2 regions of the Bacillus sp. m3-13 genome follow, and region 1 is predicted to be linked to the other one. Evidence: a T-box and tRNA genes for the amino acid it is inferred to sense, from the RefSeq annotation. Region 1 holds a T-box; the other holds one or more tRNA genes.
The links. A T-box is a leader RNA that pairs with one kind of tRNA and senses whether it is charged. The one in region 1 lies ahead of M313_RS0112700 (valine--tRNA ligase), so its partner is inferred to be a tRNA-Val.
Positions count from the first base shown of each region.

Region 2: it encodes a tRNA-Val, which carries the amino acid that the T-box ahead of M313_RS0112700 (valine--tRNA ligase) is inferred to sense. The anticodon was not compared.

Region 1 is NZ_ACPC01000019.1:424,188-428,914, reverse strand. Features, by position in the region: gene M313_RS0112700 (valine--tRNA ligase) at 1-2,027, opposite strand, end outside; T-box leader at 2,083-2,328, opposite strand; gene M313_RS0112690 (YszA family small membrane protein) at 2,511-2,699, shown strand; partial or broken gene M313_RS27005 (protoglobin family protein) at 2,851-3,387, shown strand; gene M313_RS27000 (methyl-accepting chemotaxis protein) at 3,610-4,155, shown strand; gene M313_RS23510 (restriction endonuclease) at 4,472-4,727, opposite strand, start outside.
Region 2 is NZ_ACPC01000010.1:47,937-52,663, reverse strand. Features, by position in the region: gene M313_RS0104660 (rhodanese-like domain-containing protein) at 69-341, opposite strand; gene M313_RS0104655 (COG1361 family protein) at 557-2,074, opposite strand; tRNA gene M313_RS0104650 (tRNA-Val) at 2,227-2,298, opposite strand; gene M313_RS0104645 (hypothetical protein) at 2,390-2,701, opposite strand; gene M313_RS0104640 (hypothetical protein) at 2,832-3,056, shown strand; gene M313_RS0104635 (HD domain-containing protein) at 3,131-3,682, shown strand; gene M313_RS0104630 (GNAT family N-acetyltransferase) at 3,738-4,616, opposite strand; gene M313_RS0104625 (SCO family protein) at 4,708-4,727, opposite strand, start outside.

The DNA.
Region 1 (4,727 bases):
ACGTAAGCTAAAATAGAGCGAGTTGTCTTTTTCGCCGCTTCATCTTCGCTGTACAACGGAATCTTCGCCATTTCGATATACCAGTCACAGAAATCATCCCAGATGAAGTTGTATAGGGCACGGCCCACTTCACCGAACTCATATTTTTCAGCAAGTTTCGTTACGGTCTCGATTGTTTCGTTCAAACGAGTGAGGATCCACTTGTCTGCAACGGACTTCTCCCCGCTCAAATCGATATCCTCGAACTTCATGTCGTCCATATTCATTAAAGCAAAACGGGATGCGTTCCAGATCTTGTTGGCAAAATTCCAAGTGGACTCTACTTTTTCATAGCTGAAGCGTAAATCCTGACCTGGTGAGCTTCCAGTAGAAAGGAAATAACGCAGGGAATCCGCTCCGTACTTTTCGATAACTTCCATTGGATCTACACCGTTACCAAGGGATTTACTCATCTTGCGGCCTTGCTCGTCACGAACCAGCCCATGGATGAGAACATCTTTAAATGGACGCTCACCTGTAAATTCTAAGCCTTGGAAAATCATACGGGAAACCCAGAAGAAAATGATATCATACCCAGTTACTAAGGTACTTGTTGGGTAGTAACGTTGGTAGTCCAGTGATTCTGTTTCCGGCCAGCCCATTGTGGAGAACGGCCATAATGCAGAACTGAACCATGTATCAAGTACATCTGTATCTTGCTCCCAATTTTCGATATCTTCTGGTGGGTTATGGTCAACATGGATTTCTCCTGTTTCTTTGTTATACCAAGCCGGAATGCGGTGGCCCCACCATAGCTGACGGGAAATACACCAGTCGCGAATATTTTCCATCCAGCGCATATATGTGTTCTCAAAACGGTTTGGTACGAAATTAACCTTGTCTTCTTCAGATTGAAGGTCAATCGCTTTGTCAGCAAGAGGCTGCATCTTAACGAACCATTGTGTGGAAAGATACGGCTCAACAACCGCTCCGCTTCGCTCACTGTGTCCAACAGAATGCATGTGCTCCTCAATTTTGAAAAGAACGCCACTTTCCTGCAAATCTTTAACAAGCTGCTTACGGCATTCGAAACGATCCATCCCATTGTATTTTCCGGCTTTCTCGTTCATGCTACCGTCTTCATGCATTACTAGGATACGCTCTAAGTTATGACGGTTTCCAATTTCAAAGTCGTTCGGGTCATGTGCTGGCGTAATTTTCACTGCACCGGAACCAAACTCCATGTCTACATAGTCATCGGCAACGATTGGAATTTCACGGCCTGTGATAGGCAGTGTTACCATTTTTCCGATCAAGTGCTTGTAGCGCTCGTCTTCCGGATGAACCGCAACCGCTGTATCTCCAAGCATGGTTTCTGGACGAGTAGTTGCAATTTCAATCGAACCAGAACCATCAGTCAGAGGGTATCTCATATGATAGAAGGCACCTTGAACATCTTGGTGAATAACCTCGATATCAGAAAGAGCCGTTTTAGTTGCAGGATCCCAGTTGATGATGTATTCTCCGCGGTAAATCAGGCCTTTTTTATAAAGCGATACGAACACTTCGTTCACTGCTTTGGATAGTCCTTCGTCCAATGTGAATCGCTCGCGGCTGTAGTCAAGGCCAAGACCTAGCTTGGACCATTGCTCTCGAATATGTTTTGCGTATTCGTCTTTCCACTTCCACGCTTCTTCCATGAATTTTTCACGGCCAAGGTCATAGCGGTTAATTCCTTGATTACGCAGCTTTTCGTCTACTTTCGCTTGTGTTGCGATTCCTGCGTGGTCCATTCCCGGTAACCATAGAACGTCAAAACCTTGCATACGTTTCATGCGTGTGATGATGTCTTGCAGGGTAGTGTCCCATGCGTGGCCAAGGTGAAGGCGGCCTGTTACGTTTGGTGGTGGAATAACGATTGTGTATGGTGTTTTGTCCTGGTCGTTTGTCGCTTCAAAAAAGCGGCCGTCCAGCCAGTATTGATAACGGTTTTTTTCGATTGTTTGTGGATCGTATTTTGTCGGAAGGTTTACTTCATTCATTTCCATCCTTTTTCTCCTCCTAGTTGTTCCAAAATAAAATAAAAAACTCCCTTCATCCATATAAAAGGACGAAAGGAGTTAAGTTTCGCGGTACCACCTTTTTTTACAGGGTGAAAAAGATAGACTTTTCCCTGTACACTCAAATCTGTTAACGGCTCTCCACCGGTTTCAACTACTGAACATAACGCGTTCGCTGAAACTACTCGAGGGCGACCTTCCAATCCGACTTTCCTGAGAAACCTTTCAGCTAATGGTTTCCCTCTCTAAAGGGGTCTGCAATTGTACTCTTCCCTGTCACTGTATTTGATCGTTATCTCATTACCTTACTATGTTACATAAAGGATATGCTAATAGTCAATAAGCTTCTCCAATTTTTTATTAAGTTATGCACAAAATCAAATAATTGTTCCAAATTGGGCACTATTTTCTGCACACAATCATATCTTAGGTATATATACATCGAGAAAAGTGTCTTAAGGAGGTACCCTTATGCGAAAATACAACCCTTATTCCTTGCCGCCATGGTTGAGACAGGTTCGAGGTGTATGCGCGCAATTTATTATTCCTATTTGTGTGTTTCAAGGAATACGTACCATCTTTCTTCCCACAACCTTCGACGTGCTCATTCTTGCCATTTGCATCGTGGTTGCCATTTGCTTTCATTTGGAATGGATCTAGGCGACCTGAAAAGCTGCCTCTTACTTAATGGTGAGGCAGTTTTTATTACGTCTTTCGACACATTATCTATAGCATATTTCCTAAAAATCATCCATAATACTACATAAAGCTAAGAATTTTCTACCAATTTCGACTTTAAAAGGAGACGTACATGATTTCATTTATGCAAAAACCTAAAAAGGTTCCTTATACTGCTGACATGCAGTTTCCGGACAGACAAGCTGTTGTAAGTCATTCAGAAGATGCAGATTTGGCAAGCCGCCTTTACTATATGGGCTTCACAAAGGAACATCTGCAAGCTTTACAAAATGCAAAACCGGTCATATTTGAAATACTAGATGAAGTACTTGAAAAGGTGCTGGAACATTTATATAAACAACCGCCGGTGAAACGGGTTGCCACAAGCAATTCCAGTAAGGAAAGACTTAAGGCAGTTTTTGTTCGCTATTTTCAAAGTCTTTTAAGTGGAAAACTTGATGAAGATTTCTATAAAATGCGGAAAAGAATCGGACAAACTCACAATGGTGTTCATCTGCCGGTTACATGGTTTTTGGCGACCTATTCCGCTATGCAGACCCTTCTGCTTCCAAAAGTAGTGGAGCTGCTTCAGGACAGTCCTAAAGATATGGTGACCACGTTAACTGCACTGACGCATATCATTAACTTAGACTCGCAGCTTGTTGTGGAAGAGTATATCCATGTTCGCATTGATTTGCTTGAGCAGGCAAATGAAGCAAACCGTACGTTGCAGGCGGAGCTTACCAAAATTAGTGAAGAAGTTGCTGGCACCGTGACGGAGACGGAAGAAACTATCCAGACCGTCACACTAAAAGCGGAAGAAGTCTTAAAAGATACCAATCTTACACAAAAAAGCAGCCAAAACCTGTTGCATTTAACCAATGACAATGAAATGCAAATGGAGAAGATGGTAGGGAACTTTGAGGAAGTCATGAAGGAAGTCAGTCAATCATTAGAAGAGATGCACACATTGAAGTCTGTCTCTGAAGAAATCATCACGATGACACAAGGTATTGATAACATTGCCGATCAAACGAACCTTTTGGCACTTAACGCTTCCATCGAAGCAGCCCGCGCCGGTGATGAAGGCCGTGGTTTTGCCGTAGTTGCGAGTGAAGTCCGGAAACTTGCCGAAAGCTCGAAGGAACTTAGCAGCAAAATCAAAGTACTTATCGACAAGAGTGACCAGCAAATCACCAATGTGACAAGCATGATGTCTTCCATGCACAAAGTGACCGCGCAGTCTCAACAGAATATCGTCCAAGTGAAAGGCGGCATTGTCACAGTCAAAATGGAGATGGATAACTACCTCGACCGTTTTAACAAAAACAAAGCAGATCTGGATATCATCGTTAATTCTTTTAAAGAAATTAATCAATCAGCTGTCAGTTTGTCGTTGTTGACGGATACTTTGTTAGAAAAAGCCGTAAATAAGTAATTTGTAAATGTTACACTTACCTGTTGATTTCCGTTTCAGGCGCTTCGCTTTCCACGGGCGGTCCGGGAGCCTCCTCACTTCGTTGCGGGGTCTCCCCTGTCCCTTCCTCCCGTAGGAGTCTGCGCGCCTTCCACTACAATCAACATTGTTACTGCATTTCAATTGGTAACAGTGAACCCAAATAATTATTAAAAAATCATTTATTGATCTTTAAAAAAGTCATAATCAATACTTTTTATAACAAACGTTTCGCTAATATCTACACCAACATTGTGATCAATCATAAGTTTTGCTAATTGTTTTCCGTCAATTAATATTATCTTTTTGCGTCTAAGCGTTCTGCATATTGCTTTGCATTATCTGTAAAGTAAGAAGTGGTGATGAACACCCCTTTTCTCGCACCTTTGCCGTCTAATGCTCCTGAAAAACTTTGTACAACGTCCCTACCAACTGAATTAGTAGCTCCATATCTTTTAGCTTGGACATAAATATTATCAAGACCCAACTTATCTTCTTTAATAACCCCGTCCAACCCCTCGTCATTTGTTCGTTGTGTAACTTTTCCATCACCG
Region 2 (4,727 bases), on a different contig from region 1:
TTCACAAGCCTGCCTGCCTTATCAACGTAAAAAAAACCGGAAATAATCTTCCGGGTTGTATCATCGTCTTATATCATTTTTAATTTTGGGCACTTACAGTTATTCCCGATTACTCTGTACCCAATCACTTCAATTCCTTTTTTCTTTAAATAACGAACACTGATGTTTTTTTCAAGATGGCTTGATGCAAGGACGATGACTTTATCACCTTTAAATTGTTGATAGTTACGCTGTAGGTAAGCAACAGGAATATTCACTGCTACAGGTAAAGGTTCTTCCACATAATTATAATCTCTAACATCAACAATTTTTGCAGGACTTGTAAGTTCTAAATTTTTCACACAAGGAACACCCAATACCGGAACATATCTATTATAAAAGTAAACGGAAATTATCAAGAATATCACAGCAACAGAAATGACCAACAACCATCTCCTCCAATACGGTTCATTTGTTTCTTTATATTATACCCCCTTAGGTATAATGTCAACATTCTTGTTTCACGCAAAAAAAGCACATTCCGTATAAGAATGCGCTTAATAATTTTCATATACTATTACAGCTCTGATTTCCAATTATACCTTCTCGTAGGGTTGGTGCTTGTAAGTCCTCCCCCGCATCCACAATCAGACTGACTGGCTGTATTTGCTCTTCTTGGCGCAGCGGAAAATTGCCCATTGTCTGGATTGATGTTATTTGGACAAGGGTCGGAGCAGGTAATGGATGCTACATAAGTGGTGTCGACACTCACAGGCACATTTAATGTCGGCAAGAATAATTGATTTTGTTCTCCAAGTGGTTCTACGCTGTTCAAGGTATTATTAATCGTTGCATTTTGAGTTGAAGCAGATACAATAGTAAGCTGAATATCCCGGTGAGCTGATCCACCTTGAGGAATATCCAGGTTATCGCAAACTATATCAATCATTCTTTGACCTGTGATATCTTGATTCAAAGGCACTTCTTCTCCAGTACGGAATCTGGCTTGGCAACCTCCAAAAGTTGAAAATCTCACTGTCAACCCTGCTGGAATGACTAGTGTATCTACTATTCGCGCAATTGTTCCCGGAGAGTTCGGTGTATTTGTTACCGTTAAGCGATACGTAACTTGATTTCCATTGATAGTGCAACATTTATCAGCTGATAATTGGACTACGTCAAGGTTTAACGTACAGAAATCTGACGCCTGTACGGTGCCTGATACAACATTTGCTCTATTATCAATCAAATATTCTCCAGGTGCTGATACCCCTGTAACAGGCAGAGAATACGTAATAACTCTTTCTCCACCAGGCTCAATTGTACCTAAATTGCCGGTGATCAAAATTCTCCCTGGGACTGAACGGTCTACATTTAGACTAGGATCACTTATTGTGATTGGCCCTAGCGTTATATTCGGAGAAAAGAGCAAGGTATCTGTTAGCTGCACATTTTCCAGAGGAGATCCCCCAGGATTTGTTACTGTAATTTGAAACGCAAGTCTTACCGTATTACCATCAAATACTTCTTCACAACTTTTATTGACAATCAACTGACCTGGAGCAGGACATTGAGGAACAATATAACACCCATCACAAGCAAACGTGTAGTTCACATTTGCCGCTCTTACTCGTATTCCTTGTGTACCATTAGGGTAGTTCCCTACAATTTCCAAGCGGTATTCAACCGTGACACCCTTATCGAAACGGTTATTCGATTCCACTTTCAACCAATTGAAACCAGTTGGCGCTGGGCCATAATTAGGATCAGTAGGACTGATGGTGAACGGAACGGATGTAAACGTGCCACATCCATCAATTTTTTCACTTACTATTATGGTGTTTGCCGGTATGTTTTGACATACAGGTATTACAAAACTACTAATTCCTCTTGTAGCCATCGCGTTATCAGTCGCAAATTTATAAGACCAATAAGACCGGTTCTCAGGTGAAGGCCTGAAGCAAGGGTTTCCTGCTGTACTTCCATCCGGAAGCGTTTGACATGCTGGTTGGATAACTGTTATCCCGTTTTGGGTTGCACAAACACAAAGATTCTCATACGGGGAACAGTTACAATTTTGACATATATCTGCCATTTAAACATCTCCTTTAACATTAGTTTCTACATAGTATGTCTAGCATTCTTTCTTGTATAGACTAACGAATTAAGAGATTTGTCCATTTTAGTAGATTTGCATAAAAAAGCTCCAATCTCTTAAAACTTAAGAGATTGGAGCTTCTTCTTAGATGATCTGAGAGGGATTCGAACCCCCGACCCCTACCCTGTCAAGGTAGTGTTCTCCCACTGAACTATCAGATCTCGTATGCGACTGTAAATATTATTATAGATAGTCGGCAGGTGTTTGTAAAGATAATTTTACAAAACTAAAAACCGCCCCAAACTCGGACGGTTACACTTGCATACCTTTTTCTTTTCTTCCCGAAGCAAATGCATCAATCATCAGGATAATAGCTGTTATAGTGTGTAAAGCCCAACCCACAAAAGGGACCCACCCTAAACAAGAAGCAACGATTCCCCAAATGCTACCATGAAACTTCTGCCCTTCTTTCGCACTAAACACCAACGTAATGATATGTAAAATCAACATAAGTCCCAATGGAGAATAACCAAACCCCATTACAGTCAAACCTCCAAGAACAGGAATAGCTAAAAATGCCTCCATTCCTCCAGTCACCCATTTTAACGTAGTAGATGGTTTCACAAAATCACCTTCCTTTCTTATATTTCAAGTATATTCCTAACTCCCCAAAAAACAACCAGAATATATGTTCGTATTTTTATTGAATATAAAACATATGTTCGTATATAATAATGGTAAGGAGATGATGATAATGAGCCGAACGCTCAAGTGGTATATGAATTCAAGAACACCTATTGAAATAATCTATATGTCCAAAGATGGATCCATCACGCAAAGATCCTTACTTGTGTTGGATATTAACAAAAATAGCGTGACGGCATTCTGTTACCTGCGCAATCAAAAAAGGACGTTTCTGTTAGATAGTATATTATCCTATCGCCCCTTAATTAAAACATACAAGAATGAGGTAATCTAATTGTTTCTCTTGCACACATTCACTCATATATGATATTCTATAAAGAAACACATTTTTACAGGAGGGAGATATTAATGAGAGAAGTAACACTTACAGATATTTTTACACACCCTATTACACAAAAGTATTTGAAGCGCTCCGGGGTTGCGCATGCCCTTGAAGTGGCCAACCATGCCTTTCACTTGGCGTTTAAATATAATGTTTGCGTAGATTTGGCTACGAAAGCTGCCCTTCTGCACGATATCGGGCATTATGAATGGTATCGTCAAGGAAAATGGGACTATGAGCTGTACAGAGAAAATGATATTCATGCAATTAAAGGGGCAGAGCGTGCCCACAAGTTATTGATTCGCTTAGGAGAAAAACCGCAAAACGCGAAAAAGATCTCTGTTGCTATTCTTTTGCATACAGATTCCTACTTGCCTGAAATCGACGTTAAAAGAAGTCCTCTACAAAAAGTAGTGAAGCTTGCGGACGAAATGGACGAGGAAAAAGGCGGAAACCACCACTATAGACAAATTGATAAATCCACTGCGCTCGAAAAAATCAACTACCTTGATCAACTCGTCGAACATTACCTTCCAAAACAACAACTTTCATCACCTTCACATGAACAATCGATGTAACGCACAAGAGGTAGCCGATGCTGCCACCTCTTCACTTGCATGTTTTTGAAAACCCTTACTTGGCAAAATAATATTCATACCCACCTACCACCCTGAATCCATTATTCTCATAGAGCCTTATTGCTCCTTCATTTTTCACGTCCACATCCAACCTTATGGCTTTTTTAGGATACCTTACTTTAATATCATTTACTATATTCTCTAATATTGCACGCCCGTACCCTTTTCCCCTCTGGTCCGGCGTGACCGTAAAGGCGCTTAAATATACTGATTCCTCCTCATCACATACTGTTATTGTCGCAACGGGAGTTTGATCTACATGCACAAGAAACAGCTCATAACCTGGATTTAAAGCATTACGTTCAATTAAACTATTCACATTTTCATCCGTCGGCGGAACATCGAAACCGTCCGATAATAACTTCAATATTATTGCGGTTTCAGAAAGGTCAGCTTTTTTCATAGACATGTTTTGCAGATTAAAATCGTACTTTTTATGATGCTTTTCATGGTACTCCATGGTGAACTCAGAATACACGTAGGTCGCTTCCAACTTTAATGAGAGATGAATGGCAGCGTCAGACTTGTCTGGACAAACAAAAAGCACCTCATCTGCACCACACGTCCGTGTCATTTCTTTTGCACTTTCAAGCAACCTACTAAACCTTCCTTGGTTTCGGTAATTTGGATGGATCATCCCCGCCAGCTCCACCTTTTTAGGGTCTACAAAAGAAAACAAACCTATAAAACCTACTAATTCTTTTTTCTCCCGCGCCAATATAAATCCGAGATGAGTCGCGTCCCCTTTCTGTATCATGGATAAATTTAAACTGGCTCTTATTTCGAACCCATCATGAAGCTCGCATTGTTTTAAGAGTTCAATCAGTTCCTGATATTCCTTCTTAGAAAGGCTGTTTGATTTTGTTATTTCCATCGTTCCCCCCCATATTTCTATGCTTTTTTTAAACACAAAACACTCATATGACATCATATGAGTGCAGAAGGTAAAACGTAATTATTATAGGTCAATCTGTTACTTTTTCAA